DNA from 2 places in the Streptomyces sp. NPDC057249 genome. Region 2 is predicted to be linked to the other one. Evidence: predicted binding sites of a transcription regulator. Region 2 holds the regulator's gene; the other holds the start of a gene.
The links. Region 2 encodes HrcA, which represses chaperone genes, less so after heat shock. Its sites were predicted from a motif close to TTNGCACTCNGNNNNNCNGAGTGCNAA; they were not measured.

Region 1: a site for HrcA is predicted at 11,715-11,741, ahead of groL (chaperonin GroEL). Genes of this name have one in related genera too.

The regions. Positions count from the first base shown of each region.
Region 1 covers NZ_JBHUXS010000005.1:8,142-23,416, forward strand. The annotation lists gene ACFUJY_RS10780 (1-phosphofructokinase family hexose kinase) at 1-372, opposite strand, end outside; gene nagA (N-acetylglucosamine-6-phosphate deacetylase) at 523-1,683, opposite strand; gene ACFUJY_RS10790 (ROK family protein) at 1,683-2,576, opposite strand; gene ACFUJY_RS10795 (SIS domain-containing protein) at 2,792-3,700, opposite strand; gene ACFUJY_RS10800 (ABC transporter substrate-binding protein) at 4,045-5,262, shown strand; gene ACFUJY_RS10805 (DUF3263 domain-containing protein) at 5,307-5,567, shown strand; gene otsB (trehalose-phosphatase) at 5,870-6,706, shown strand; gene ACFUJY_RS10815 (trehalose-6-phosphate synthase) at 6,716-8,107, opposite strand; gene ACFUJY_RS10820 (glucosyl-3-phosphoglycerate synthase) at 8,172-9,110, opposite strand; SAM riboswitch class I at 9,267-9,393, shown strand; gene thrC (threonine synthase) at 9,411-10,703, shown strand; gene ACFUJY_RS10830 (MoaD/ThiS family protein) at 10,732-11,010, shown strand; gene ACFUJY_RS10835 (cold-shock protein) at 11,366-11,572, shown strand; gene groL (chaperonin GroEL) at 11,903-13,525, shown strand; partial or broken gene ACFUJY_RS10845 (TetR/AcrR family transcriptional regulator) at 13,620-13,715, opposite strand; gene ACFUJY_RS10850 (hypothetical protein) at 13,734-13,925, shown strand; gene ACFUJY_RS10855 (glycosyl hydrolase family 28-related protein) at 14,130-15,275, shown strand, end outside.
Region 2 covers NZ_JBHUXS010000015.1:37,239-52,513, reverse strand. The annotation lists gene ACFUJY_RS25570 (IS200/IS605 family accessory protein TnpB-related protein) at 1-1,503, opposite strand, end outside; gene ACFUJY_RS25565 (16S rRNA (uracil(1498)-N(3))-methyltransferase) at 1,685-2,431, opposite strand; gene ACFUJY_RS25560 (nitronate monooxygenase) at 2,428-3,501, opposite strand; gene dnaJ (molecular chaperone DnaJ) at 3,613-4,749, opposite strand; gene hrcA (heat-inducible transcriptional repressor HrcA) at 4,750-5,766, opposite strand; gene ACFUJY_RS25545 (MBL fold metallo-hydrolase) at 5,952-6,674, shown strand; gene ACFUJY_RS25540 (DUF3097 domain-containing protein) at 6,699-7,517, shown strand; gene ACFUJY_RS25535 (hypothetical protein) at 7,635-10,508, shown strand; gene hemW (radical SAM family heme chaperone HemW) at 10,569-11,810, opposite strand; gene ACFUJY_RS25525 (SpoIIE family protein phosphatase) at 11,857-13,749, opposite strand; gene ACFUJY_RS25520 (AMP-dependent synthetase/ligase) at 13,971-15,275, opposite strand, start outside.

The DNA.
Region 1 (15,275 bases), on a different contig from region 2:
GAAGGCGGCCCATTCGCCTGCGGTGACGTGCGGTCCCGCCTCGTTGAACTGGGTGGTGTCGCCGGTGGCCGCGTCGGCCACGGCGAGGGTGCGGCGGGTGTCGCCGGAGACGGGGACGAGCGCGTCGGTGAGGGTGGCGCTCTGCCGGGGGAGCGCGGCGAGCAGGTCGCGCAGGACGGTCCCGGTGGCGCCGCCGGCGAAGCCGGTGACGACGGTGTCGTGGCCGAGAGCGGTGAGGACGCGGGCGACGTTGAGGCCCTTGCCGCCGGGGCGCTCGGAGAGGTCGGTGACCCGGTGGCTGGAGTGCGGTACGAGGGCGGGAACGGAGTAGGTGAGGTCGAGTGCCGTGTTCAGCGTGACCGTGAGGATCACCGCGGCCGCCCTTTCGCGTTCGGTCCGTGCTGCGCGCTGATTCCTCGCCGGAACGCGCTTTCCGTGCTGGTTTCCCAGGCGATCATGTCAAAGAGGGGGCGGTCGGCCCAGACCTCGGGGCCAACCGCCGTCTCTTCGTTACGTAGATCTTCAGCGCGTCGCGGCCTCGGGCCGGACGATCCACTGGCCCTTGCGCATGACGCCCTTGAGCCGGAAGTCCTCGTCCAGGACGACCAGGTCGGCGTCCTTGCCGGGCTCCAGCGAGCCGACCTTGTCGTACACGCCGAGGAGCCGCGCCGGGTTGGCGGAGATGGAGGTGACGACGTCCTCGACGGGGATGCGGTCGATGGTCACGGCGCGGTGGAACGCGGTGTCCAGGGTCAGGGTGGAGCCGGCGATGGAGTTGCCCTCGACCAGCCGGGCGACGCCGTTCTCGACGTTCACGGCGAGCGGGCCGAGCTGGTAGCGGCCGTCGCCGAAGCCGGCCGCGTCCATGGCGTCGGTGATGAGGGCGACGCGGTCGGCGCCCGCGTGGTGGTAGGCCAGTTCGAGCGCGGCCGGGTGCAGGTGCGTGCCGTCGTTGATCAGCTCGACGGTGATCCGCTCGTCCTCCAGGAGGGCGGCGATCGGGCCGGGCGCGCGGTGTCCGATGCCGGGCATCGCGTTGTAGAGGTGCGTGGCGACGGTGGCACCGGCGTCGATCGCCTCGACGGTCTGCTCGTACGTGGCGTCGGTGTGGCCGATGGCCGCGATGACGCCGTGCTCGGCGAGCAGCCGCACGGACTCGATGCCGCCGGGCAGCTCGGTGGCGAGGGTGAACATCTTCGCGGTGCCGCGCGCGGCGTCCATCAGCTTGCGGACCTCGGCCGGGTCCGGGTGGCGCAGCAGGGCCTCGCTGTGGGCGCCCTTGCGGCAGGGCGAGATGAAGGGGCCCTCGAAGTGGATGCCGGCGAGGTCGCCCTGCTCGACCAGTTCCGAGAGGATGCCGGCGCGCTCGGCGAGGAAGTCCATCTCGCCGGTGACCGTGGAGGCGACGAGGGTGGTGGTGCCGTGCTCGCGGTGGGTGCGGACACCGGTCAGGACCTCGTCCACGGTGCCGGAGGTGAAGGACGCGCCGCCGCCGCCGTGGTTGTGCATGTCCACGAAGCCGGGGACGATCCAGTGGCCGGAGAGGTCCAGGACCGGGGCGTTCTCGGCCTGGGTGCCGGAGATGCGGGTGCCTTCGACGGTCACCCGGCCGTCCTCGACGGTGCCGGTGGGCAGTACCACCCGGGCCCCTGCGAGAACGGTGCTGTCTGCGCGTCCGGCCATCAGGCGGATACCTCCGTGGAGAGTAGATCCCAGGCGAGCAGCCCTGCGCCCAGGCATCCGGCGGTGTCCCCGAGGGCCGCCGGGACGATGTGGGGCAGTTTCTGGAACGTGACGCGTTCCTCGACGGCCGCACGGAGTGGTGTGAACAAGGTTTCCCCCGCCTCGGCGAGCCCGCCACCGATGATGAGCGTGCGCGGGTCCAGCAGGGTGAGCGCGGTGACGAGTCCGGCGGCGAGCGCGTCGACGGCGTTCTGCCAGACCTCGACGGCCTTCGGGTCGCCGGATTCGACGGCCTTGGCGCAGTCGGCGGCGTCCGCCTTCGGGTCGCCGGACGCGGCCGCCCAGGCGCGGCTGACGGCGGAGGCGGAGGCCAGGGTCTCCAGGCAGCCGCGCTGGCCGCAGCCGCAGTCCGGGCCGTCCGGCCGGATCACGATGTGGCCGATCTCGCCCGCGTAGCCGTGGGCGCCCTCCTCGATCGCCCCGGCGATGCCGATGGCCCCGGCGATCCCGGTCCCGAGCGGGATGAAGAGGAAGCGGTCGGCGCCCTGACCGGCGCCGATCCGGCCCTCGGCGAGCCCGCCGGTGCGGACGTCGTGGCCGAGCGCCACGGGCACCCCGCCGAGCCGTTCGCCGAGCAGCCGGCGCATGGGCACGTCGCGCCAGCCCAGGTTCGCCGCGTAGACGGCGATCCCCTTCTCCGCGTCGACGATGCCGGGCACGGCCACACCGGCCGCGACGGCGCTCTCGCCGAAGTGCTCCTCGCCGTACGCGCGCAGGTCGGCGGCGAAGGTGAGGATCGACTCCACGACGGCGTCGGGACCGCGCTCCCTGCCGGTGGCGCGCCGTGCCTCGTGGAGCAGGGCGCCGTCGGCCCCGACCAGTGCGGCCTTCATTCCGGTGCCGCCCACATCGAGGGCGATGACGTGTTTCACGTGGAACAGTTTCGCCCGAGCGACCCAAAAGGTCTAGTCCACTAGTGCTGTTTGTTGCGCATCCATACAAAATCCCGGTACCGGTTACGGGGAAGGGCCCGGTTTGTCGAGAAGGCCGCCCGGGAAGGGTGCGGCGCCTGCCCGATCCCGGGCCCGATCCCGGGCCGGCGGAGGGCCTACTCCGGCAGGATCACGCTGCGTGAGAGGTTGCGGGGGTGGTCGGGGTCGTACCCCTTCGACTCGGCCAGGGCCACCGCGAGCCGCTGTGCGCGGACCAGGTCGGCCATCGGGTCCGCCGTGCCGTGGGCGACGAGCGTCCCGCCGACCGCCGCGACCTCGCCGGCCAGCCCTTCGGGCAGCGCGCCGAAGACCCAGGCCACCCGGTTCGGGCCGGTGATCGCGATCGGGCCGTGGCGGTACTCCATCGCCGGGTACGCCTCGGTCCAGGCGCCGGCCGCCTCGCGCATCTTCAGCCCGGCCTCCTGGGCGAGCCCGTAGGTCCAGCCGCGCCCCAGGAACGTCCACTGCTCGGCCGCGACCACCGCCTCGTCCAGCGGCTCGGTCACCGCCAGCTCCGCGTCGACCGCCGCCTCGGCGACCGTCTTCACGCCGGCCGGAAGCGGACCGGCCGCCTCCAGGCCCGCCCGCAGGAAGGCGAGCGCGGTCGTCGCGAACCGGGTCTGGACCACTGACTCCTCATCCGCCCAGTCCAGCACCGCGACCGCGTCGGCGGCCTCCATGACGGGCGTCTTCGGGTCGCCGGTCAGCGCGACGGCCGCGGTCCTCCCGCGCAGCGCGCGCAGGAGCGTCAGCACCTCGCTCGTCGTACCGGAGCGGGTGATCGCGACCACCCGGTCGTACGGCCGGTCCACCGGGAATTCCGAGGAGGCGTACGCGTCGGTCTCGCCCTGCCCCGCGGCCTCCCGCAGGGCCGCGTACGCGATGGCCATGAACCACGAGGTGCCGCAGCCCGTGACGGCGACGCGCTCGCCCGGCTTCGGCAGCCCCTCGAACTCCGCGCCCGCCTGCGCGGCACGCCGCCAGCAGCTGGGCTGGGTGGCAATCTCAGATGCGGTACGCGACATGCGGAGCGGCTCCTCGGGCTGGGCGGATCGGTCGGACGTGACGGGGAGGACGTGACGGGACGGACCCGTACGCGATCTGACGAACCGTCGATTAAAGGTCTGGACCATTAAGGCCCGTCCATCGAGACCTACTTAGCAGTCGCCGCAGGCACCGTGCAATGCTGCTGCGTTGTGGAAGCGATACCTCCGTGGTGTAGACCTCTACGCCGGTGGCGGGGAAAATCGCAGCTCACCCGGAGTGCCCCGTACCGATGCGGTAGCCGCGGGCCGTGCGATCGACGAGGATGGACTGAGCTGTGCAGCGGCGTTACTTGGGACTGACGGCGGCTGTCGCCGTACTGGGGATGACGGCGACGCTGTCGGGCTGCGGCGCGGACGGCGGCTCCGGCGATGTGACGCTGAAGATCGTCGCGGCCGACTACGGCACGAGCGAGGCGAACAAGTCCGACAAGTACTGGGACGGCATCGCCCGCAGCTTCGAGGCGTCCCACCCCGGCATCAAGGTCGACGTGACCGTCCTGCCCTGGACGGACATCGACCGCGAGGTCGCCGAGATGGTCAAGGACGGCAAGGCCCCCGACATCGCCCAGATCGGCGCGTACGCGGACTACGCGAAGGCCGGGAAGCTCTACTCCGCCGACGAGATGCTGAGCATTCCGACCCAGGCCAACTTCCTGCCGAAGCTGACCAGTGCGGGGAAGGTCAACCGCATCCAGTACGGGCTGCCGTTCGTCGCCTCCACCCGGCTGCTCTTCTACAACAAGAAGCTCTTCTCGCAGGCCGGTCTCGACGCCCCCAAGACCTGGAGCGACATCGCCTCGGACGCCACCGCGCTCAAGCAGCGCGGGGTGTCCTACCCCTTCGCGCTGCCGCTCGGCCCGGAGGAGTCCCAGGCCGAGACCCTGATGTGGATGCTCAGCGGAGGCGGCGGCTACACCGACGAGGTCGGCTCGTACAACATCGCCTCCGAGGAGAACATCAAGACGTTCGAGTGGCTTCAGTCGAACCTCGTCGACAAGGGCCTCGTCGGACCGGTCGCCCCCGGCAAGCTGAACCGCGCGAAGGCGTTCGAGGAGTTCTCGAAGGGGAAGGTCGGCATGCTCAACGGCCACCCCACGCTGATGGAGGAGGCGCAGCAGCAGGGCGTCCAGGTCGGCATGGTCCCGCTGCCCGGCGAGCAGGGCCCCACCGAGGGGTCGATGGGCGTCGCCGACTGGATCATGGGCTTCAAGCAGAACGATCACCGCGTCGAGATCGGCAAGTTCTTCGACTACCTGTTCACCGACAAGAACGTGATCGAGTTCGCCGACATGTACGACCTGCTGCCGGTCACGGGCAGCGCGTCCGCCGCGATGGAGGACGACGCCAAGTACAAGCCGCTGCACCAGTTCCTGGCGGCGCTGCCGGAGTCGGAGTTCTACCCGTTCGGTAAGACGTCCTGGGCGGCGGCGAGCGAGTCGATCAAGGAGAACATCGGCAAGGCGGTGCAGCCGGGGGCGAACCCGGAGAGTGTGCTGGCGCGGATATCGCGGGATGCGGTGCAGGCGGAGGCGGCGGAGTAGGTTCCGCGTTCCGCGGGGGCGGGACGCGCCATATATTGGCTGATATGACCGCCCACCCCCCGAACGGCCCTGCCGAGTCCGCGCCGCTGTCCGACCGCGATCGCGCGGTGCTGGCGGTGGAACGGCAGTCGTGGGCGGGGGCCGGGGCGAAGGAGCGGGCGATCCGAGAGCGGCTCGGGCTGTCGCCGACGCGGTATTACCAGCTGCTGAACGCGTTGCTGGACGACCGGCGGGCGCTGGAGGAGGACCCGGTGACGGTGAACCGCCTCCGGCGCGTACGGGAGGCTCGGCGGGGGAGGCGGTAGCGGGCGCGGGCGCGTACGTCTGCGCCGCGCCTGCGGCGGGCCAGTTCCCCACCCCGCCCCTTCCCGAAACCGGGGCGCCGCCCCGGACCCCGCTGCTCAATCGCCGCAGGGGCTTGGTTTGCCTCGGTCGCTGCATGCCTGCGGGTAGGTTTCGGCACCACCGCGGCCAAATCCAGCCCCGCCGGCGCTTGAGGCGCGGGGTCCGGGGCAGAGCCCCGAAACCAAGCCCCTGCGGCGATTGAGCAGCGGGGGTACGGGGGCAGCGCCCCCGCATCGGCGGTGCCCGGCGATACGCTCACCGTATGGGCACCCCTCCACAGACAGCCGCGGGCCGCACCGGGCTCGACGCCATCCTCGCCCGCCCGGCCGAGGCCCTCGTGGCGCTCGACTTCGACGGGACGCTGGCGGACATCGTGCCGGACCCGGAGCAGGCGCGGGCGCACCCCGGAGCCGTCGAGGCGCTCGCCGCCCTCGCGCCGAAGGTCGCGTCCGTGGCCGTGATCACCGGGCGCCCCGCCGACGTCGCCGTGCGGTACGCCGGGGTCGCCGGCGTCGCCGGGCTCGACCACCTCGTCGTGCTCGGCCACTACGGCGCCGAGCGCTGGGACGCCGTGACCGGGACCGTGCACGCCCCCGCCCCGCACCCCGGGGTGGACGCCGTGCGCGCCGGGCTCCCCGGCGTGCTGGCCGGGTCCGGCCTCCAGGAGGAGACCTGGACCGAGGACAAGGGCCGCGCCCTCGCCGTGCACACCCGGCGCGCCGCCGACCCGCAGGCCGCGTTCGACGCGCTGCGCGGGCCCCTCGGCGAGCTGGCCGCGCGGCACGGGCTGATCGTCGAACCGGGGCGGCTGGTCCTGGAACTGCGCCCGCCGGGCATGGACAAGGGCGTCGCGCTCACCGAGTACGTGCGCGAGATCGACGCCGCGTCCGTGCTGTACGCGGGCGACGACCTGGGCGACCTCGCCGCGTACGCCGCGGTGGAGAGGCTGCGCACGGACGAGGCGAACCCCGTGCCCGGGCTGCTGGTCTGCAGCGGGAGCGGCGAGGTGCCGGAGCTCGCCGAGCGCGCCGACCTGGCCCTGCCCGGGCCGGGCGCGGTCGTGGAGTACCTGCGGGACCTCGCCGGCCGCCTCGCCTGAGGACAGGCCCTAACCGCGCCGCAGGGCCTCCAGCTGGTCCAGGAACCACTGCTGCGGCGGCAGCGCGGTGGCCGCCTCGGCCAGCCGCTCCGTGCGGGCGGCCCGCACGTCGTCCGGGAGCGTCAGCGCCTCGTGCAGCGCGTCCGCCGTGGCGGAGACGTCGTACGGGTTGACCGTGAAGGCGTGCTCGCCCAGCTCCTCGTACGCGCCGGCCTCCCGCGACAGGACCAGTGCGCAGCCCTCTTCGGAGACGACGGGGACCTCCTTGGCGACCAGGTTCATGCCGTCGCGGATCGGGTTGACGAGGGCGACGTCGGCCAGCCGGTACGCGGCGAGCGAGCGGGCGAAGTCGTCCTTCACGTGCAGGACGACCGGGGTCCAGGCGTCCGTGCCGTACGTCTTGTTGATCGCGTCGGCGACCCGCTGGACCTCGGCGGTGTACTCCCGGTAGACCGCGAGGTCCTGGCGCGAGGGGTAGGCGAAGGCGACGTGCACGACGCGTTCGCGCCACTCGGGGTGTTCGTCCAGCAGGGTGCGGTAGGCGTGGAGGCCCCGGACGATGTTCTTGGACAGCTCCGTGCGGTCGACCCGGACGATGGTCTTCCGGTCGGGTCCGATCTGCTCGCGCAGGGCCGCCATCCGCTCGTCCACGTCCGCCTCGTGCGACCGGCACCGCAGGAATCCGGCGTCGGCGCCCAGGCCGTGGACGCCGACGCGGGTCCGGCCGGTGCCGCCCAGGATCTCCGTGCAGCAGCCGATGAAGGCGTCCGCCCAGCGGCGGGTCAGGAAGGCGGCGCGGTCGGCGCCGAGGATGCCGCGCAGCAGCTGTTCGGCGATGTCGTCGGGCAGCAGCCGGAAGTAGTCGACGGGCGCCCACGGGGTGTGCGAGAAGTGGCCGATCCGCAGGTCGGGGCGGAGCTCGCGGAGCATGCCGGGGACCAGCGAGAGGTGGTAGTCCTGCACGAGGACGGCCGCGCCCTCGCCCGCCTCCTCGGCCAGCGCCTCGGCGAAGGCGCGGTTGTACGTCTCGAAGGACGCCCACTGCCTGCGGAACTCCGCGTCGAAGACGGGCTCGACGGGCGTCTGGTACAGCATGTGGTGGACGAACCACAGCACGGAGTTGGCGATGCCGTTGTACGCGTCGGCGTGTACCCCGGCGTCGATGTCGAGCATCCGGACGCCCGGCTCGCCGACCCCCCGGCGCACCGCCTCGCGGTCGCCGTCGCCGAGGGCGGCGCAGACCCACATCTTGTCGTCGACGGCGCTGAGGCCGGAGACGAGTCCGCCCCCGCCCCGTTTCGCTTCGAGGGTGCCGTCGTCGCCCAGGGCGTACGAGACGGGGCCGCGGTTGGACGCGACGAGGACCTGGGCAGCGGGCTGGGGGGCGTGCTCGGAGACCATGGCCGGAATCTAGCCCGAACCCGATCCGCCCAAACGTACGAAGTCGGACGGAGTGAAGTCGTGATCACGCCGCGCGGCGTGCCAGGTACTCCTCTATCTCGCACATCGGCGGCCTCTCCTGCGTGTCCACCGGGTAGGTGCGCGGAACGAATCCGTCCGGGCCCCGTTCGAACTGGGTCAGCGAGGGCCGCACCAGATGGCCCCGGGAGAGCCGCACCTGCGCGGTGCGGTAGATCGCGGCGGCCATCCGGCCGAGCGCCTGGCCGTCCTGGTGGCGGTGGACGCGGACGCCGACGTCCACCTGGGCGAGGGCGTCGAGGCCCACGGTGTGCAGCGCGTCCACGAGCAGGCCGAGCTCGACCCCGTAACCGACCGGGAACGGCAGCCGCTCCAGGAGCGAGCGGCGGACGGCGTACTCGCCGCCCAGCGGCTGGACGAAGCCGGCGAGGAGCGGCCAGTGCAGGTTCAGCAGGGGGCGGGCCACCAGCTCGGTGACGCGACCGCCCTGGCCGGGCAGCTCGCCGAGCGGCCGGTCGTACATCGCCTTGACGAACTGCACCTCGGGGTCGGCGAGCAGCGGGCCGACGATGCCGGAGACGAAGTCGGCCGAGAAGTCCTTCAGGTCCGCGTCGACGAAGCACAGGATGTCGCCGCTGGTCACCAGGAGCGACCGCCACAGCACCTCGCCCTTGCCGGGGGCGGCGGGGAGGCGGGGGAGGATCGCGTCGCGGTGGACGACCCGGGCGCCCGCGCGGCGGGCGACCTCGGCGGTGGCGTCCGTGGAGCCCGAGTCGATCACGACCAGCTCGTCCACCAGCGGAACGCGCTCCATCAGCTCCCGCCGGATCGTCGCGACGATGTCCCCGACGGTCGCGGCTTCGTTGAGGGCCGGTAGAACGACGCTGACGCCCGTACCGTTCGCGGCGGTCCGCACGCTCGCCGGCGGGTGGTCGGCGGCCGACCAGGAACGCCTGGTCAGCCAGCGTTCGACCTCTTCGAGCACGGTCGATACTCCCTGTATGTGATCCATCTCGCGGTACGGACGGCTATCTCACCCGTCCGGTCCTTCGGTTACAGTCTTGAACAACGCGGACGGCCATCGCATGCCGGGGTCGGTCCGCCGACAAATGCGCGGATCATCCAAGATCCGTCGCCACAGCGCTCATCCAGAGGGACAGAGGGAACGGCCCGTTGAAGTCCCGGCAACCCTCCTGCCGACCGCGAGGTCAGGTGGGGAAGGTGCCAATTCCGTCTCGCGGCGAAACGCGTCGTGAGGAAGATGAGGAGAAAGGGCCTCGCCATCATGGCTGTTGAGACTGTCGCAGCGAACACCGAATCTTCCGTGGACCTGGGTCCCGCCGCGGCTCTTTCCTGCCGCGAGTGCGGTGAACGGTTCGCACTGGGTCCCATTTTCGCCTGCGCGTCCTGTTTCGGGCCGCTCGAAGTGGCGTACGACCTGCCGAGCGGCTCCCCCGACGAGCTGAAGAAGCGCATCGAGGCCGGTCCGAACAACATCTGGCGCTACGCGCCGCTGCTGCCGGTGCCCGCCGACGTGGCCGACAAGCCCAACCTCAACCCCGGCTTCACCAAGCTCGTCAAGGCCGACAACCTCGCCCGCGAGCTGGGTGTGACCGGCGGCCTGTACGTGAAGGACGACTCGGGCAACCCGACGCACTCCTTCAAGGACCGCGTCGTCGCCATCGCCGTCGAGGCCGCCCGCGCCTTCGGCTTCACCACGCTCTCCTGCTCCTCGACCGGCAACCTGGCCGGCGCGGTCGGCGCCGCCGCGTCCCGGGCGGGCCTGCGCTCCTGCGTGTTCATCCCGCACGACCTGGAGCAGGGCAAGGTCGTCATGGCCGCGGTGTACGGCGGCGAGCTGGTCGGCATCGAGGGCAACTACGACGACGTCAACCGCTTCTGCTCCGAGCTCATCGGCGACCCGCTGGGCGAGGGCTGGGGGTTCGTCAACGTCAACCTGCGTCCGTACTACGGCGAGGGCTCCAAGACGCTCGCGTACGAGATCTGCGAGCAGCTCGGCTGGCGGCTGCCCGACCAGATCGTCATCCCGATCGCGTCCGGCTCGCAGCTCACGAAGATCGACAAGGGCCTCCAGGAGCTGATCAAGCTCGGCCTGGTCGAGGACAAGCCGTACAAGATCTTCGGCGCCCAGGCCGAGGGCTGCTCCCCGGTCTCGACCGCCTTCAAGGCCGGTCACGACGTGGTCCGCCCGCAGAAGCCGAACACGATCGCCAAGTCCCTCGCGATCGGCAACCCGGCCGACGGCCCGTACGTCCTGGACATCGCCCGCCGCACCGGTGGCGCCGTCGAGGACGTGAACGACGAGCAGGTCGTGGACGCGATCAAGCTGCTGGCCCGCACCGAGGGCATCTTCGCCGAGACGGCGGGCGGGGTGACCGTCGGCGTGACCAAGAAGCTGATCGACGCCGGCCTGCTCGACCCGGCGCTCACCACCGTCGTCCTGAACACGGGTGACGGCCTCAAGACGCTGGACGCGGTGGCCGACACCTCGCAGGCGACCGCCACGATCCGCCCGAGCCTGGACGCCTTCCGCGCCGCCGGACTCGCCACCAGCTGACCACCCGAGACTCCAGGAAGGCACCGCCATGAGCGTCAAGGTCCGCATTCCCACCATCCTCCGCACCTACACCGGCGGCCAGGCCGAGGTTCCGGCCGAGGGCGCGACCCTCTCCGAGGTCATCGCCTCGCTGGAGAAGGACCACCCGGGCATCGCCGCCCGCGTGCTGGACGACCAGGGCAAGCTGCGCCGCTTCGTCAACGTGTACGTCAACGACGACGACGTGCGCTTCGAGGGCGGCCTGGACGCGGCCACCCCGGACGGTGCCGGCGTCTCGATCATCCCCGCCGTGGCCGGCGGCTGCTGAGTCAACGACTCCTCGGCGTCACCCCAGTTGCCCCCTCCGCGAGAGAAGCGGAGGGGGCAATTCTGCATGGTTGAGCGGGGTAGAGTGTGGGAAGTCCCCTTCGCTGCCCGTGCGCCCCGCATATGAAAATGCGCCGCGCCACGATCAGAAGCAGCCAATGTGCCTGCGCCTCATGCGCCTTAAGTCACCTTTGTCGGGCCCGACTTGCCCCGCAAACCCATGAATTCCTCATATTCGGGCGATCGGCGCTGCACAGAATTGTCGTCCGATTGACCTGTTGCACAGGGCAGTTGGGCAGATACATTCAGCCGCGGTCGACGCGCTTCGGCGCACACACGTTACAGGGGAGTTAGGCATGGCTCAGGGCACCGTCAAGTGGTTCAACGCGGAGAAGGGGTACGGCTTCATCGCGGTCGACGGTGGTGCGGATGTATTCGTCCACTACAGCGCGATCCAGATGGACGGGTACCGCACCCTCGAAGAAGGTCAGCGGGTCGAGTTCGAAATCTCGCAGGGCCAGAAGGGGCCGCAGGCGGACATGGTCAAGCTCGCCGTCGGCTGAAGCGCGGCACGGCACGTCGGCCGCGACGCCACGCACGTACGAAGGGTCCGTACCTAGGGGTACGGGCCCTTCGTACGTGCCCGTGGCGTGCCGGTCGCGTGCCCGGGGCGGTCCGGGGATGTCCACACTCCGGCCGAAGGCGCTTGCACTCTCGGGGGTCGAGTGCTAATCATTGGGCTTAGCACTCTCCAGGTGAGAGTGACAGAATTTGGACCGGGCCGGTGAGGCCCGCAGGCCAGGCGGGGAAGGAACCGCAGGGCACGCAGGCCGTCCGTCGCGGGCGCCACTCGGTCCGGAGCAATCCACCCCTGTCCGGGAGGACCACTTCACATGGCCAAGATCATCGCGTTCGACGAGGAGGCCCGGCGCGGTCTCGAGCGCGGCATGAACCAGCTCGCCGACGCCGTCAAGGTCACCCTTGGCCCCAAGGGTCGCAACGTCGTCCTCGAGAAGAAGTGGGGCGCCCCCACGATCACCAACGATGGTGTGTCCATCGCCAAGGAGATCGAGCTGGAGGACCCGTACGAGAAGATCGGTGCGGAGCTGGTCAAGGAGGTCGCCAAGAAGACGGACGACGTCGCCGGCGACGGTACGACCACCGCCACCGTTCTCGCCCAGGCGCTCGTCCGCGAGGGCCTGCGCAACGTGGCCGCGGGTGCGAACCCGATGGCTCTCAAGCGGGGCATCGAGAAGGCCGTCGAGGCCGTCTCCGCCGCCCTCCTGGAGCAGGCCAAGGACGTGGAGACCAAGGAGCAGATCGCTTCGACCGCCTCCATCTCCGCCGCCGACACCCAGATCGGCGAGCTCATCGCCGAGGCCATGGACAAGGTCGGCAAGGAAGGCGTCATCACCGTCGAGGAGTCCCAGACCTTCGGTCTGGAGCTGGAGCTCACCGAGGGTATGCGCTTCGACAAGGGCTACATCTCGGCGTACTTCGCCACCGACATGGAGCGCATGGAGTCGTCCCTGGACGACCCGTACATCCTGATCGTGAACTCCAAGGTCAGCAACGTGAAGGACCTCCTTCCGCTGCTGGAGAAGGTCATGCAGTCCGGCAAGCCGCTGCTGATCATCGCCGAGGACGTCGAGGGCGAGGCCCTGTCGACCCTGGTCGTCAACAAGATCCGCGGCACCTTCAAGTCCGTCGCCGTCAAGGCCCCGGGCTTCGGCGACCGCCGCAAGGCCATGCTCGGTGACATCGCCATCCTCACGGGCGGCACCGTCATCTCCGAGGAGGTCGGCCTCAAGCTGGAGAACGCCGGTCTCGACCTGCTCGGCCGCGCCCGCAAGGTCGTCATCACCAAGGACGAGACGACGATCGTCGACGGCGCCGGTGACAGCGACCAGGTCCAGGGCCGCGTCAACCAGATCCGTGCCGAGATCGAGAACTCCGACTCGGACTACGACCGCGAGAAGCTCCAGGAGCGCCTGGCGAAGCTGGCCGGCGGCGTGGCCGTCATCAAGGCCGGTGCCGCGACCGAGGTCGAGCTGAAGGAGCGCAAGCACCGCATCGAGGACGCGGTGCGCAACGCCAAGGCCGCCGTCGAGGAGGGCATCGTCGCCGGTGGTGGCGTGGCTCTGCTCCAGGCTTCGGCCGTCTTCGAGAAGCTGGAGCTCGAGGGTGACGAGGCGACCGGCGCCAACGCCGTGAAGCTCGCCCTGGAGGCCCCGCTCAAGCAGATCGCCGTCAACGGTGGTCTCGAGGGTGGCGTCGTCGTGGAGAAGGTCCGCAACCTGGCCGTCGGCCACGGCCTGAACGCCGCGACCGGCGAGTACGTCGACATGATCGCCGAGGGCATCCTCGACCCGGCGAAGGTGACGCGCTCCGCGCTGCAGAACGCCGCGTCGATCGCCGCGCTGTTCCTCACCACCGAGGCCGTCATCGCCGACAAGCCGGAGAAGGCCGCCGCGGCCGCTCCGGGCGGCATGCCGGGCGGTGACATGGACTTCTGATCCCTGACGGATCGGCAGTTCCAGCAGTACCGAGACACCGGCCCCCGGGGATGCGTCCCCGGGGGCCGGTGTCGTCGTGTGTACGGGTACGGGCTCAGCCCGCGTCGAGGCCGTCCACGAGGCGGTTGAGGAAGCGGTCGAACACGGCGTCGGGGGTGACGGGCCGCCCGGCCGTCGCGAGGGCCTCGGCGTCCACGTGACGGTCCCGATGACCCCCACCGCCCACCGCTTCGCACCCGGCCACCGCCTCCGCTGGCAGATCGGCCCCGCCCCCCACCCGCGCTACGCGCTGAACCCGGGCACGGGGGAGCCCCGGATCGACGCGACGGAGTTCGTCCCCGTACGGGTGACGGTGCACGCGGACTCGGAGTTGACGCTGCCGGTGGGGACGACCGGGTAGGACCGACGCGGTGGCGGTTGCGTCGCTTGCGCAAAAACATGACATCGCGACGCACTTCTTCCATGCGAAAGTGGAAACATCCCGCGTGCATCTTGTGGGAGTGGTGACGCGCGCCCTACTGTCGCTTCACTCATGACGGTGGCGGCCTCCCCACGCGCGCACGGCCGTTGAGCCCCGTCGTTCCCTCAGAGAAACGGGCATGCGATGTCACGGAAGAACGCCGCCGTCGCGGCGGCGGTGCGAAGACCGCGCCGGGCCGGGCTGTACGCGTCCGCGGTCGCCTCGGTGACCGCGGTCGCCGTCGGGTTCGGGGTGCTGGCCGGGGCGCCCGCGCTCGCCGGGCCCCGGCCCGCCGCCGCTCCGGCCCCGGTCGTCACGCGCGCCGCCCTCGATCCCGCGCTGGTACAGGGGCGCGGCGCGAAGGTGGCGTTCGCGGAGCAGGAGGCCGAGAACGCGGTGACCGACGGGACCGTGATCGGGCCGGACCGGGACGCGTACACGCTGCCGTCCGAGGCGTCGGGGCGTCGGGCGGTCAAGCTGGCGCCCGGGCAGCACGTGGAGTTCACGCTGCCCGCGGCGGCCGACGCGATCACCGTGCGCTACAGCATCCCGGACGCGCCGGGCGGCGGCGGGATCACGGCGCCGCTCGACGTCTCGGTGAACGGCTCCAAGCGGTCCACGATGACGCTGACCTCGCAGTACTCCTGGCTGTACAACCAGTACCCGTTCTCCAACGACCCGGGGGCCGGGCTCCTCCACCCCGACTGGTGGATCACCGAGTGCGGCTGCGTGCCCGCCGACACGACGCCCGCCCCGGTCGTGGACAAGCCGTTCCGGCCCAGCCACTTCTACGACGAGCAGCGGCTCCTGCTCGGCCGCACGTACCGCGCGGGCGCCACCGTGCGGCTGACCGTGCCGGCCGGGAGCCGGGCCGCGTGGACGGCGATCGACCTGCTGGACTCCGAGCGGGTGGGGCTGCCGCACATCGAGCTGTTCGCCGCCAACGTCCTTGCGTTCGGGGCCGATCCGACCGGGCGGCGGGACGCGGCGGGGGCGATCGAGAAGGCGATCGCGTTCGCCCGGCGCGCCCATCTGAAGGTGTACATCCCGCCGGGGACGTACCGGGTGGACCGGCACATCCTCGTGGACGACGTCACGATCGTCGGCGCGGGCAACTGGTACACGAAGATCAAGGGCCGTGAGGTCGCGCTCGCCGAGCCCGCCGCCGACGGGTCCACGCACACCGGCGTCGGCTTCTACGGGAAGTCCGCGGCCGAGGGCGGCAGCCGCAACGTCCATCTCTCCGGCTTCGCCATCGAGGGCGACGTGCGTGAGCGCATCGACACCGAC
Region 2 (15,275 bases):
TGGTCCGGGAATGCGGGGGCGGGGCCCCTCACGCCCTGGGGCACCTGGTGCGGCCTGGACGGTCCGATGCCTCGCACGATCGCTCTGGTCGTGTGGGGGCGGTGTCGTCCGACGCCGGATCGGGTGTCCGAGGGCGCGTCGCCCGATCGCGATACCGGCGGCATCGTGACGGGACATCTTCCGGTGCGGGGTGGTCAGTGGCTTCTGCCAGTGCTGAGCACCCCACCGCGAGGTGTAGGCCGGGTCGACCGCGATGATCGCGAGACCGTGCTCGGCGGCCATGGAGACCAGGCGGGCCTTGAGCTTGCCGGTGGGCATACCGGAGATCAGCTGCCGGAAACGCTTCCGGCGGCCGTGCTTCTCCCGCGTCTTCTCCGCACCGAAGTCGAGATCCTCGATGGCGATCGCCGTGACACCGGTCTGCTTCGCCCAGTGCAGGAGGCGGGTGAGGGCGTGGCGGACCTGCGCGTCGCGATGTGCGGCCGTTCCGGACAGGTCGTACGGAAAGCGGTGGGGTTCGCCGACCGGGTTGCCGTGGGCGTCGAGGCGGTAGGCGGCGAAGTGATCGGCGTTGGTGTCCACCCCGATCACACCCCCGGCCCGAGCCGCCTCCAACGGGACGGTCTGCACGACGGGTCGTTGCCAGGACGCGGTCAGGTACCAGCGGTCCCGGCCGGCGTCGTAGTGGATGCGGTAGGCGACAGCACGGTTGCCTTCGACGCGGTCGGCCCACTCCGCACCCCGGTGCGCGAACCCGACCGGGGTGGTGAGGGTGTAGCGGCCGTGTGCGCTGTTGGCGAGGTGGGCCAAAGGGGCGGGGAGTTTGATGCTGACCCGGCCGTCCGGGGTGACGCGGATGGTCTCGTTCCCATACCGCTTCCCCGACTCACCGTCCGCCGCGAGAAACCACCGTTCCGCCTCCCACCGCTGACGCCACTGCTCCTGCGTCAGCCCGGCCTCGGCGAGATGATGGCGGGTGTTCAACAGGCGCTTCCCGCCCCGCACCACCCGCCCCGCCTGCCAGTCCGCGACAGCAGCCGCCAGCCGGTCCTCCAGGGTCTTCAGACGGCGGGACTTGTGAAACCACTCACCCCTGGACCGGTAACCACCCGCCGCCCGCTTCGTCCCCTTGGCCCCGACCGGGAGCGACAACCGGTGCCTGAGCACGCTGATCCCGGCCTCAAGGCTCCGGATATGGGCGGCCAGGCAGCGCCGGGCCAGCGCCCACTGATCATGCGACGCCTTCGTGATCGCCCCAGCGATCCGCGACGACGACACTCCCGTCAACCCACGCTTACGCGAAGCCCACGACTCAGCGCTGTGGCCCAGGCCGTCCGCACACCGGGCCTTCAGATCACGCGACGCCAGCCCACCCTGATACGCGCCCACCGCCCGCAACACCCGCTCGTCCTGTTCGGTGAGGCATTTGAGACGGCCCCGCACCGCCACCCCGGACGCTCCGGCCACCACGAAAGACGCCGCCAACTCCCGCACACCGCCCACCACCACACCCCCGCCCACGACCGGCACACCACACCACCCGTAACAACGAGCAACCCTCCACAAGGTCACCCATTCGATCCCAGAACCTGCATTCCCCCACACCCCCACCACTCACTCCCAAGCACCACAGCTCACTCATGCACGCTCAGCCCACAGCAGTCAGAACCCCATCGGGGACGGTTCACGACCAGCGCCCCGTGCGTCCCAGGAGCAGTGCCGTCGCCGCGGTGCCCGCCGTCGAGGTGCGCAGGACCGTGGGGCCGAGGCGGCAGGTGCGGGCGCCGGAGGCGGCGAACGCGGCCAGTTCGTCCGGGGACACCCCGCCCTCGGGGCCGACGACCAGCACGATCTCGCCCTCCTCGGGCAGGGCGACGGTGGCCAGGGGTTCGCTCGGGTAGTCGCGGTCCTCGTGCAGGACGGCGGCGAAGTCCGCCGCGGCGAGGAGGCCGGCGACCTGCTTGGTGGTGGCCAGGTCCGCCACGTCCGGGAAGAGCACCCGGCGCGACTGCTTGCCGGCCTCGCGGGCCGTGGCGCGCCATTTGGCCAGGGACTTGAGGCCGCGGTCGCCCTTCCACTGGGTGATGCAGCGCGCCGCCTGCCACGGGACGACCGCGTCGACGCCGGTCTCGGTCATCGTCTCCACGGCGACCTCGCCCCGGTCCCCCTTGGGCAGGGCCTGGACGACGGTGATCCGCAGCGCGGGGCGCGGCTCCTCGTGGACCGGGTCCAGGTCCCCGACGACCAGCCGGTCCTTGCCCTCGGCGGCGCGCACGACGCCCCGGGCCCACCGGCCGCGGCCGTCCGTGAGGACGACCTCCTCGCCGGTGTGCAGCCGCTTCACGGACACGGCGTGGCGTCCCTCGGGCCCGTCGAGGACGAACTCGGGGGCGTCGGGCAGGTGTCCGACGACGAAGACGGGTGCCGTCACTGTGTGCTCCTCGTGCTCACTGCCGTCCGTGCGGCGTCCAGTTCGTCGGCGAGCAGCCGGACCAGCCGGCCGGCGGGCAGCTCGCGGGCCATCCGGTGCCCCTGCCCGGCCCACAGCGACATGCCCTGGGCGTCCCCGACGCGGGCGGCGGCCTTGCGCAGCCCGGAGGTCAGGTGGTGGACCTGGGGGTAGGCGGCGGGGGCGTACGGGCCGTGCTCACGCACGAAGCGGTTGACCAGGCCGCGTGCCGGGCGCCCGGAGAAGGCCCTGGTGAGGGTGGTCCGGACGAACAGCGGGTTGGTCAGGGCCTGTTTGTGCAGGATGTGGGCGCCGGACTCCGGGCAGGCCAGGAAGGCGGTGCCGAGCTGGGCGGCGTCGGCGCCCGCCGCGAGGACGGCGGCGATCTGGGCGCCCCGCATCAGGCCGCCGGCGGCGACGACCGGTATCTGCACGGTCTCGCGGACCTGGGTGACCAGGCTCAGCAGCCCGGTCCCGCCGTCCTCGGTCGCCGGGTCGTCGTGGAACGTGGAGCGGTGGCCGCCCGCCTCGGTGCCCTGGGCGCAGACGGCGTCGGCCCCGGCCCACTCGGCGGCCTGGGCCTCCTCCGGCGAGGTGACCGTGACCACGGTGTACGTACCGGCGGCCGCGAACGCGTCGAGCGTGTCGCGCGAGGGGCAGCCGAAGGTGAAGGAGACGACCGGGACCGGGGCGTCGAGGAGGACGGCGACCTTGTCCTCGTAACCGTCGTCGCCGGGGACGTCCGGGTCGCCGAGCGCGGTCTCGTAACCGGTGGCCTCGCCCGTGAGCCGGCTGCGGTAGTCCGCCAGCGCGGCGGGGTCGGCCGGTTCGCACTGCGGCATGAAGAGGTTGACGCCGAAGGGCTGCCCGGTCAGGCCGCGCACCTGGCGGACCTCGTCGCGCAGGGCGTCCACCGTCTTGTAGCCGGCGGCCAGGAAGCCGAGTGCGCCGGCCTCGGAGACGGCGGCGGCGAGCTGCGGGCAGGACGGACCGCCGGCCATGGGGGCCTGCACGAGGGGATACCGGCAGAGAGCGGTCAGCGCGGAGGGCATGACCGCATCGTGTCATGTCCTTCCTGTCCCGTGATGCCCGCCCCGCGAACCGTCCGGCCGCGGCGCGGTACGGACCCGGGGCCCGGGTCCGTACCGCGCGGGCGGGTGCCGTCAGCGGCCGTTGAAGGCGTCCTTCAGGCGGGAGAACAGGCCCTGCTGGCCCGGCTGGAACTGGCCGGTGGGCCGCTCCTCGCCGCGCAGCTCGGCCAGTTCGCGCAGCAGGCGTTCCTGCTCGGGGTCCAGCTTCATCGGGGTGGTCACCTCGACGTGCACGATGAGGTCGCCGCGCCCCCCGCCCCGCAGGTGGGTGATGCCGCGCCCGTGCAGCGGGACGGACTGGCCGGACTGGGTGCCCGGCCGGATGTCGACCTCCTCCAGGCCGTCCAGCGTCTCCAGCGGCACCTTGGTGCCGAGGGCCGCCGCCGTCATGGGGATGGTGACCGTGCAGTGCAGGTCGTCGCCGCGGCGCTGGAACACCGCGTGCGGCAGCTCGTGGATCTCGACGTAGAGGTCGCCGGCCGGGCCGCCGCCGGGGCCGACCTCGCCCTCGCCCGCGAGCTGGATGCGGGTGCCGTTGTCGACACCGGCGGGGATCTTCACGGTCAGCGTGCGCCGCGAGCGGATGCGGCCGTCGCCGGCGCACTCCGGGCACGGGGTCGGCACGACGGTGCCGAAGCCCTGGCACTGCGGGCAGGGACGGGAGGTCATGACCTGGCCGAGGAAGGACCGGGTGACCTGGGAGACCTCACCGCGGCCGCGGCACATGTCGCAGGTCTGCGCCGAGGTGCCGGGGGCCGCGCCCTCGCCGCTGCACGTGGTGCAGACGACGGCGGTGTCGACCTGGATGTCCTTGGTGGTGCCGAAGGTCGCCTCGGCGAGGTCGATCTCCAGCCGGATCATCGCGTCCTGGCCGCGCCGGGTGCGCGAGCGGGGCCCGCGCTGCGACGACGTACCGAAGAACGCGTCCATGATGTCGGAGAAGTTGCCGAAGCCGCCCTGGCCGAAGCCGCCCGCGCCGGCGCCGCCGGACTGCGAGAGCGGATCGCCGCCGAGGTCGTAGACCTGCTTCTTCTGCGCGTCCGAGAGGACCTCGTAAGCGGCGTTGATCTCCTTGAACCGCTCCTGGGTCTTCGGATCGGGGTTGACGTCCGGGTGCAGCTCGCGGGCGAGCCTCCGGAATGCCTTCTTGATCTCGTCCTGGGAAGCGTCGCGGCGCACGCCGAGTACGGCGTAATAGTCCGTGGCCACTTACGACTCCGCCAGGATCTGTCCGACGTAACGTGCCACTGCGCGTACCGCTCCCATCGTTCCGGGGTAGTCCATGCGGGTCGGTCCGACCACGCCGAGTTTGGCGACTGCCTCGTCGCCCGAACCGTAGCCGACCGCGACGACGGACGTGGAGTTGAGCCCCTCGTGGGCGTTCTCGTGCCCGATGCGTACGGTCATGCCCGAGTCCTTGGCCTCGCCGAGCAGCTTCAGCAGCACGACCTGCTCCTCCAGTGCCTCCAGCACCGGCCGGATCATCACCGGGAAGTCGTGTCCGAAGCGGGTGAGGTTGGAGGTGCCGCCGATCATCAGCCGCTCCTCCGTCTCCTCGACGAGGGTTTCGAGCAGGATCGAGAGGACGGTGGACACGGTTCCCCGGTCCTCGCTCTCGAAGGATTCCGGCAGGTCCTGCACCAGCTGCGGGACGTCCGCGAACCGGCGCCCCACCACCCGGCTGTTGAGCCGGGCCCGCAGATCGGCGAGGGAGGTCTCGCCGAACGGCGCCGGGCAGTCCACCAGTCGCTGTTCGACCCGGCCGGTGTCCGTGATCAGCACGAGCATCAGCCGCGCCGGGGCCAGCGACAGCAGCTCCACATGCCGCACCGTCGAACGGGTCAGCGAGGGGTACTGCACGACGGCGACCTGCCGGGTCAGCTGCGCGAGCAGCCGTACGGTACGGCCCACGACGTCGTCCAGGTCGACCGCGCCGTCGAGGAAGTTCTGGATGGCGCGGCGCTCCGGTGACGAGAGGGGCTTGACGCCCGCCAGCTTGTCCACGAAGAGCCGGTAGCCCTTGTCCGTCGGGATGCGCCCGGCGCTGGTGTGGGGCTGGGCGATGAAGCCCTCCTCCTCCAGCACCGCCATGTCGTTGCGGACGGTCGCCGGGGAGACCCCCAGCTTGTGCCGCTCGGTGAGCGCCTTGGAGCCGACGGGCTCCTCGGTCCCGACGTAGTCCTGGACGATCGCGCGCAGCACTTCGAGTCTGCGTTCGCTGAGCATCGCGCGCACACCTCCAGCTCTCCACGTCGGTGTTCCCGGGCCGTTCCCGGGATTCCTCCTGGCACTCGGTGCGTACGAGTGCCAGCGATCCCCGGCCAGTGTACGGCGACGGGGTGGTGCCCTAGCAAGGGCGACCGGCCGCCGTGCCGCCCGATCGCGCAGGTCGCTGCCGATAGCGTCGCCGTATGGATGCCTCTTGGGAAGACTTCGGATGGGAGCGGCTGGGTCACGGAACGGGCCGCCGGCGCCTTCCGGTCTGGGACGCGACGGCCCTGCTGGTGGCCGGCCCGGACGGGGTGCTGCTCTGCGACACCGGCTCGTCACTGCGCGAGGGTGTGGAATTGCGCACCCAGGCGCAGGCGCTGCTCGGCCGGAGGGTGACGCACATCGCACTCAGCCACCCCCACTTCGACCATGTGCTGGGCACGGCGGCGTTCGCCGGCGCGCGGGTGTACGGCTCCGAGGGCACGGCGGAGCTGCTGCGGCGCGGGGCGGACGAGCTGTACGCGGACGCGGTGGCCCAGGGGCTGCCCGAGGCGGACGCGGCCGGTTCCGTCGATGTGCTGGTGGCGCCGGGCCACGAGGTGCGCGGGGAGCTGACGGTGGACCTGGGCGGCGGCCGGGAGGCGGTGCTGGTGGACATGGGCGCGGCGCACAGCGGCCACGACCTCGCGGTGCTGGTCCCGGGTGCCCCCGCGCTGGTGTTCTGCGGCGACCTGGTCGAGGAGTCCGGCGAACCCCAGGCGGGCCCGGACGCCCGCCCGGCGCGCTGGCCGGCGGCGCTGGACCGGCTGCTGGAGCTGGGCGGGGACGACGCGCGGTACGTGCCGGGGCACGGGGCCGTGGTGGACGCCGCGTTCGTCCGGGCCCAGCGGGAGGCGCTGGCGGGGCGGCTCGGCGTGTCGTAGGTCTTCCCCGATTATCGTCGTGCGATGCGCAGCTACCAGCCCGATCTGACCCCGCCGTGGAAGAAGTCCGCCCCCGCCCCGGAGGTGCCCGCCGAGACCGATCTGGTCGTGGAGGAGGCGGTCACCGGTTTCTGCGGCGCGGTCATCCGGTGCGAGAAGACCGCCGAGGGGCCGACGGTGACCCTGGAGGACCGGTTCGGCAAGCACCGGGTCTTCCCGATGACACCGCGCGGCTTCCTGCTGGAGGGGCGGGTCGTCACGCTGGTGCGCCCGTCGGCCGGGGGCCCGGTGCGGCCCACGCGTACGGCTTCCGGTTCGGTGGCGGTGCCCGGGGCGCGGGCGCGGGTGGCGCGGGCCGGGCGGATCTACGTGGAGGGCCGGCACGACGCGGAGCTGGTCGAGCGGGTCTGGGGCGACGACCTCCGCATCGAGGGCGTGGTGGTGGAGTACCTGGAGGGCATCGACGACCTGCCGGCGATCGTGCGGGAGTTCTCGCCCGCGCCGGACGCCCGCCTCGGGGTGCTGGTCGACCATCTGGTGCCCGGTTCCAAGGAGTCCCGGATCGCGGCCCAGGTGTCGGACGGCGACGTGCTGGTGGTCGGGCACCCGTACATCGACGTGTGGGAGGCCGTGAAGCCCGCGTCGGTGGGGATCGCGGGGTGGCCGGTGGTGCCGCGCGGGCAGGACTGGAAGACGGGGGTGTGCCGGGCGCTCGGCTGGCCGGAGAACACCGGAGCGGCCTGGCAGCGCATTCTGTCCTCGGTCCGCTCCTATCGGGATCTTCAGCCCGAACTCCTGGGCCGGGTAGAGGAATTGATCGATTTCGTCACCCTTCCGGACTGATGTCCGGCCGTCCTTCCCCTCGATCCGGCACCGATCCGGATGAATGCCTGCGCCTCGCACACATCATCGGTTATTGAGTGGGGCCAGGCTCTGTTCGCGAGGGAAGGCACGGGGGCGATGGCACGCGAGGTCTGGCGGGACACTGCGGAGAACGAGGCGGCCTCCGCCGTCTTCCACTTCGTGCAGCAGCTCATCGACCGCTACCGCGACAACCGGCCCCTGCTGCCGCTGGTCGTCCTCCAGGCCGCCGACGCCGACGTACCGGCCGCCGTGGACGCCCGGGTCGAGCAGATCGTGCGCCAGATCCACCGGGCCAACCAGCCGCGCCGCGTCCCCCTGAGACTGCTCGACGGGCGCGGCGACACCCCGTACGACGCGGCGCTCGACATGGTCCGCACGCTGACCGAGAAGCCGTGGGAGACCCGGGGCGGATCGCAGTACAAACCGTTTGCCTTCCCCCGTTCCCGGCTGCTCGGCGCCATCGAGCAGGCCACCGGGTCCGTGCTGCGGGACCCGGACCCGGGCAGCTCCCGCGACCAGCGCGACGAGCGCATCCTGGAGGAGCTGAGCGCGCTGCGCTGGCGGGCCCGGCGGCGCGGCCGGGGCACCTGGTGGACCGCGTTCCGCGAGTCGGTGCGGCCGGAGACGTTCGTGGGGGCCGTGGTCATCGCGGTCCTGGGTGTGCTGCTCGGCGAGATCGGCTGGCTGCCGACCGCGCTGGTGGCCGTGGGGGCGGTCCTCGGGCTCGCGGTGGTCCGGCTGGTGTCGACGTCGGCGCCGCCGCTGCTGTGGCTGCGCCGGGCCAGCAAGTGGTTCGCCACCACCTCGTCGCTGGCCGCCGCCAGCACCGGCTACCCGTCGGACGGCTGGTCCCGGTTCTCGCCGAGCGGTTCGTGGCGGGTGATCCGGGCGCGGGCGGCGGTGGTCGCCGGGCAGGTGGCCGACGCGGCGGCGGGCGACGAGCGGGCCCGCCAGTTCCACCTGGAGCTGCGGGTCCAGGCGCTGCTGGAGGACCTGCGCAACAACTACCGGCCGCACGCGCCGGACTGGCGGCGCGGCAAGCGGACCGTGCCGCCGGTGGTCTTCCTGCCGAGGGCCGTCCAGAGCAACGGCGGCGTCCAGCTGATCAACGCGGTCAACAACGTCCGCTCCCGGCGCAGCGAGGTCGATCCGCTGCTGCTCCTGGCCTCCCTGCCGGCGGCCGAGATCCTGCGGCACACCCCGCCGCTGCCGCCCGACCCGCCGCCCGCGCACACGGGTGCGGCGCGGGCCAGGTACGAGGACTGGGTCGGCCGCCTCAGCGTGGGCCAGTCGCCCTCGGGCACGGCCACGCCCGCCTGGGTGCTGCGGCTGCCCTTGTCGACGGCTCAGCTGACCCACGAGCACGCGGACGCGCAGCTGTCCACGGAGCGGGTGCGCAGGACGTGGGTGTGGTGGGTGATGTCGCGGACGACGGTCGCGTGTCTGATGGCCGGCGCGCTGCTGGGGACGATGCTGCTGAGCAACCACCTGGCCGGCCGCTACTGCCACGGGCCGCTCACGGACGTCGACACGGACTCGGTGCGGCTGGACGGTCCGGGCGGCGGGGACAAGGAGTGCATCGGCGTGGCGACGACCACCCGGGTGCGCTTCGCGGAGGGCAACGACCTGGAGCTGGACGGGGCCGGGGCGGGGGTCACCTTCGACCGGATCGAGCGGGCGGTGGCCGAGGAGAACGCCTCGATCGAGCCGGGCGACAAGTACGTCACGCTGATCTACGCGGGTCCGTTCACCGCCCCGTCCCCGGAGGGCACCCGCAAGGCCCTGGAGGAGCTGACCGGCGTCTACCTCTTCCAGCACCACACCAACACGCTGGACTTCTCCGTCAAGCTGCGGGTGCTGACCGCCAACGGCGGGCAGGACATGCTCCAGCAGATACCCGCGGTGAAGAAGATCATCGAGGTGGCCGAAAGGGACCGCTCGGTCGTCGGCGTGGTCGGGCTCGGCCGCGACACCACCGACAGTCCGGAGGCCACCGCGCTCCTTCAGCAGGCGGGCCTGCCCGTGGTGGACACCACCAACTCCGGGGGCTACCTGGCGACGGACTACTCCAACTACTTCGGCCTGGCGGCCACCGACCAGGAGCAGGCGAAGGCCCTCGGCCTCGTCGCGAAGCAGGTGGCCGAGGCGGCGGCGCGCAAGCACGAGCCGCATGCCCTGGTCCTGTCCCGCAAGCTCGGCAACAACGACAAGGACCGCTACACGCTGGAGCAGCAGGAGGTGGGCGGCGCGATGCTGGAGGAGTCGGGCTTCGAGCTGTCGGAGCCGGTGGAGTACGACCTCGGCCGCCGCAGCAGCGCCGACCTGGACCGGCCGGTGCAGCGGATCTGCGCCGCGGACCCGGCGCCGGACGCCCTGTACTTCGCGGGCCGGGTCGAGGACGTCGCCAACCTGATGAGCCGGCTCACCCACAGCTGCTCGCGCCGCCCCATCACCGTCTTCACGGGCGACGACCTGTCCAAGGCGCGGCTGGACGCGAGCACGGACACCACGAAGAACGTCACGCTTTACCACACGACCCTCGCGCCGATGAGCCGCGGCCGCGCGGACGGCTTCTACGAGGAGTCGTACCGCGCCCTGGGGAAGCTGCTGCCCGAGGGCGCGGTACGTCCCCGGCTGCCGGCGTCGCGAGCGTACGAGGACCCGCTCTTCGCGAGCGGCCAGTCGGTGATGTCGTACAGCGCCACGGCCGCGCTGTACGACGCGGCGAGCCACGGCGACGCGGCGAACAGCGCCGCGGAGACGTGGGCGAACCTGTACGCGGTGAACCTGCGGAAGATGCCCACGGGGACGATCACCTTCCGCGGCTTCATCCCGTACGAGGCCCAGGCGGGCCACGGTCTGGACGTCGTGCAGATCACCTACCCGGACGGCCGGAGCCGCGCCCGGATCATCTGCGGCCGGGCGGCGGGGGCGCGGGCGCTGACACCGGCGGGGTGCCCGTTGAAGTGAGTGCGGCGGGCGTGGGGGCGTGCGCCTTGATGCGCGTACGCCCCGAGCGGCGCGGCCCGCTCAGTCCACCAGGTCGCGCACCACGGCGTCGGCCAGCAGCCGCCCGCGCAGCGTCAGTACGGCCCGCCCGTCCTCGAACGGCGCCGGTTCCAGGAGTCCGTCGGCCACCGCCCGGCGGGCCGCCGCGAGGCCGGCGGGGGCCAGCAGGGAGAGCGGGCAGCCGTCCACGAGCCGCAGCTCCAGCAGGATGCGCTCGACGCGGCGGTCCTCGGCGGACAGGATCTCGCGCCCGGCCCCCGGCGACCGCCCCTCGGCGAGCGCCTGCGCGTACGCCCCCGGGTGCTTCACGTTCCACCAGCGCACGCCTCCGACGTGGCTGTGCGCGCCCGGTCCGGCGCCCCACCAGTCGGCGCCCCGCCAGTACAGCTCGTTGTGCAGGCAGCGGCCCTCGGGCGTACGGGCCCAGTTCGACACCTCGTACCAGGAGTAGCCGGCGGCGGCCATGGCCTCGTCCGCGATGAGGTACCGGTCGGCGTGCGCGTCGTCGTCGGTCATCGGGATCTCGCCGCGCTTGATGCGGCGGGCGAGGCCGGTGCCCTCCTCGACGATCAGCGCGTACGCGGACACGTGGTCGGGCCCGGCGCCGATCGCCGCGTCCAGGGACGCGCGCCAGTCGTCGTCGGACTCGCCGGGGGTGCCGTAGATCAGGTCCAGGTTGATGTGCTCGAAGCCGGCCGCCCGCGCCTCGGCCACGCACGCCTCGGGCCGGCCCGGGGTGTGGGTGCGGTCGAGGATCTTCAGGACGTGCTGCCGGGCGCTCTGCATGCCGAAGGAGATCCGGTTGAAGCCGCCCTCGCGCAGCTCGGCCAGGTAGGCGGGGTCCACGGACTCCGGGTTGGCCTCGGTGGTGATCTCGGCGTCGTCGGCGAGCCCGAACTCCTCCCGGATCGCCGCCAGCATCCGGACCAGGTCGGCGGCGGCCAGCAGGGTCGGCGTACCGCCGCCGACGAAGACCGTGCGGACCGGGCGGGGGTCGTCGCCGAGGACCTTGCGGGCCTGGCGGACCTCGCCGACGAGGTGGGACGCGTAGTTGTCGCGGGAGGCCAGGGCACCGCCGGAGCCGCGCAGCTCGGTCGCGGTGTAGGTGTTGAAGTCGCAGTAGCCGCAGCGGGTCGCGCAGTACGGCACGTGCAGGTAGAAGCCGAGCGGCCGGCCGGCCGCGCCTTCCAGGGCATGGCGGGGCAGCGCCCCGTCGTCGGGCACGGGTTCACCATCGGGCAGTACGGAAGGCATACCGCCCATTGTCGCGCGCCGCCCGGCGACCGGACGCCATGCCCCGGACCGGGCCCTACTCGGCCTGGAGCACGAGCAGGGCCAGGTCGTCGTCCGGCGGGCGCTCGGCGAAGTCGTGCACGGCGTGCTTGATGCGCTCCGCGATCTCCTCCGCGCTCAGCCCCGCGCACCCCGACAGTGCCTTCGCCAGCCCGTCGCCGTCGTCGAACATCAGGGCGCCCGAGCGCCGCTCCGTGACCCCGTCGGTGACGCAGAGCAGGCTGTCGCCGGGCGCCAGGTCGAAGCTCTGGGTCTCGTAGACCGCGTCGTCCATCAGCCCGAGCAGCAGCTGCGGCTCGGCGGCGGGCCGCACGGTGCCGTCCGGGCGCAGCAGCAGCGGCAGCGGGTGCCCGGCGCTGGCCAGGGTGCAGCGGGCGCCGCCGCCGGGCAGCGGCACCAGCTCCCCGTAGAGCAGGGACAGGAAGCGGGACTGCCCGCCGTTGTCCGCGGAGTGCTGGCCGCCGGCGGCGGCGACCATGAGCGCGGCGGCCTCGGCGGCCTCCATGGCGTCGTCCAGGAGCAGCCGGTTGAGGCGGACCAGGACCTCGTCGGCCTGGAAGCCCTCGCGGGCCAGCAGCCGCAGCCAGGGGCGGGCCAGGCCGGTGACGACGGCGGCCTCGGGGCCGCTGCCCTGGACGTCGCCGAGGACGAAGCACCAGCGGTCGCCGGGGCACGGGAAGATGTCGTAGAAGTCACCGCCGACGACGCCGTCGTCGCTCGGTTCGTAGACGAGGGAGCTGGCCACACCCGGTATCCGGGCGACCTTGCTGGGCAGCAGCCCGCGCTGGAGGATGCGGCTGATGGTGGCCTGCCGGCTGTAGGCGCGCGCTGCGCCGACGGCGAGGCCGACCCGGCGTACGAAGTCCTCGACGAGGGCCGTCAGCTCGTCGGGCAGGCGGTCGGTGGACCCGCGGCCCAGCAGGACCGCTCCGAGGGTGCGGCCGCCGGACGTGATGCGGTAGGCGAACGCGACGCCCTCCTCCTCGTCCGGCGGTTCGCCGTCCTCCGCGCTGCCGGGCCACGGCATGGAGACGGCACCGGTGCCGACGCGCTCGGGCAGCCGGAGCGGGTCGCCCTCCAGCAGGGCGCGCAGCGGTCCGATCCGGTCCTCGTCCACGTGCCAGACCTTGGCGAGGCGGGGGACGGCCGCGGGGCCGCCGCTCTCGGGCTCCAGCCAGATCGCGCACCAGTCGGCGAGGCGGGGAACGAGTAACTGTCCGGCGAGGGCCGCCACGATGTCCTCGTCCAGCTGCCCGGCCAGCAGGTCGGACGCCTCGGCGAGGAAGGAGAGCGCGCCGCGCCCGGCCCAGTCCCCGTCGTCGCGGGCGGTCCGCCGGGCGCTGGGGGCGAGCAGTTCGGCGGCGCGCAGCCCGCGGTCGAGCCCGGTCTCGCCGCGTCCCTCGGGGAACGGGTTCCAGTCGTCGACGGGGAGCCGGGCCCAGACGGTCTTCGTGCCGGTGCGGTAGGTGATGCCCCACCGCTCGGCGAGGGCGGCGACGATGTCCAGGCCGCGCCCGTAGTCGGCCGGCTCGCCCATGTGCTCGGCGCTGTGCGCGTGGTCCCCTCGGACGGTGCGGCCGGGGTGGTGGTCGGAGACCTCCAGGACCAGCGCGGCCTCCTCGTCCTCGGTGGCCTCCTCCAGCCGGAAGAGCAGTTCGACCGCGGTGCCCGCGTGCACGACGGCGTTGGTCACCAGCTCGCTGACGATCATCGCGGCGTCGTCGGACAGCCGCTCGCTGAACCCGACCGCGGCGGGCAGCCCGAGCCCGGTCCACTCGTCCAGCGCGGCGGTGACGAACCGCCGGGCCGCGGCGGGCGCGAGGAGGTTGCCGGGCAGGCTGGTCCGGGCGACCGGCTGGGCGCCTGTGGCTGCGGTGGTTCCGGGACGCTGCACGATGTCCCGCTGCATGGGAATGGACCCCACAGGGCGGCTCCTGACCTGTTCTCGCTCTGCCTGTTTCTCCGTGGTGCGCCGCTGACGACACGGACAGAGTGACAGATCGGCCCTTCACATACGCGCCGAGTTACCGAAGTGGGTGGTCACGATGTTGCGGCGAGAACGCGCCGACCCCCCGCGCCGGAGTGCGCGGGGGGCTTTCAGGGGGCGTACGGAGGTGCGGCAGGCGCCGGTCAGGCCTCGCGGGAACCCGCGTACATCTCCTCGATCAGGTCCTTGTAGGTGCGCTCCACGACCGGCCGCTTCAGCTTGAGGCTGGGCGTGACCTCGCCGTGCTCGATGTCGAGGTCGCGCGGGAGCAGCCGGAACTTCTTGATGGTCTGCCAGCGCTGAAGGCCCTCGTTGAGCCGCTTGACGTAGCCGTCGATCAGCTCGACGGTCTTCGGGGAGGCCACGACGTCCGCGTACGACGTGCCCGCCAGGCCGTTCTCGGCGGCCCAGCCGAGGATGGTGGGCTCGTCCAGGGCGATCAGCGCGGTGCAGAAGTTGCGGTCCGCGCCGTGCACCAGGATGTTGGAGACGAACGGGCACACGGCCTTGAACTGGCCCTCGACCTCGGCGGGCGCGATGTACTTGCCGCCCGACGTCTTGATCAGGTCCTTCTTGCGGTCGGTGATCCGCAGGTAGCCGTCCACCGAGAGCTCGCCGATGTCGCCGGTGTGGAACCAGCCGTCGGCCTCCAGCACCTCGGCGGTCTTGTCCGGCAGGCCCTGGTAGCCCTGCATGATGCCGGGGCCGCGCAGCAGGATCTCGCCGTCGTCGGCGATCCGCACCTCGGTGCCGGGCAGCGGTTTGCCGACCGTTCCGGTGCGGTAGCTCTCGCCGGGGTTGACGAAGGAGGCGGCGCTCGACTCGGTGAGTCCGTAGCCCTCCAGGATGTGGATGCCGGCGCCGGAGAAGAAGAGCCCGATGTCGGGGGCGAGCGCGGCGGAGCCGGAGACGCAGGCGCGGAGCCGGCCGCCGAACGCCTCGCGGATCTTGGCGAAGACCAGTGCGTCGGCGACCTTGTGCTTGCTGCCGAGCGCGAAGGGCACGGACGCCTTGCCGGTGCGCCGGAAGTTGTCCTGGGAGACCCTGGCGTACTCGCGGGCGACGCCGGCCGCCCACTGGAAGATCTTGTACTTGGCGGCGCCGCCCGCGCGCGCCTTGGCCGCGACCCCGTTGTAGACCTTCTCGAAGATGCGCGGCACGGCGGCCATGTAGGTCGGCTGGACGACCGGCAGGTTCTCGATGATCTTGTCGACGCGGCCGTCGACGGCGGTGACGTGGCCTACCTCGATCTGCCCGGAGGTGAGTACCTTGCCGAAGACGTGGGCGAGCGGCAGCCAGAGGTACTGGATGTCGTCCTTGGTGATCAGGCCGGTGGAGACGGTGGCCTTGGCCATGTACGACCAGTTGTCGTGCGGCAGCCGTACACCCTTGGGGCGGCCGGTGGTGCCCGAGGTGTAGATGAGGGTCGCCAGCTGCTCGGAGGTGAT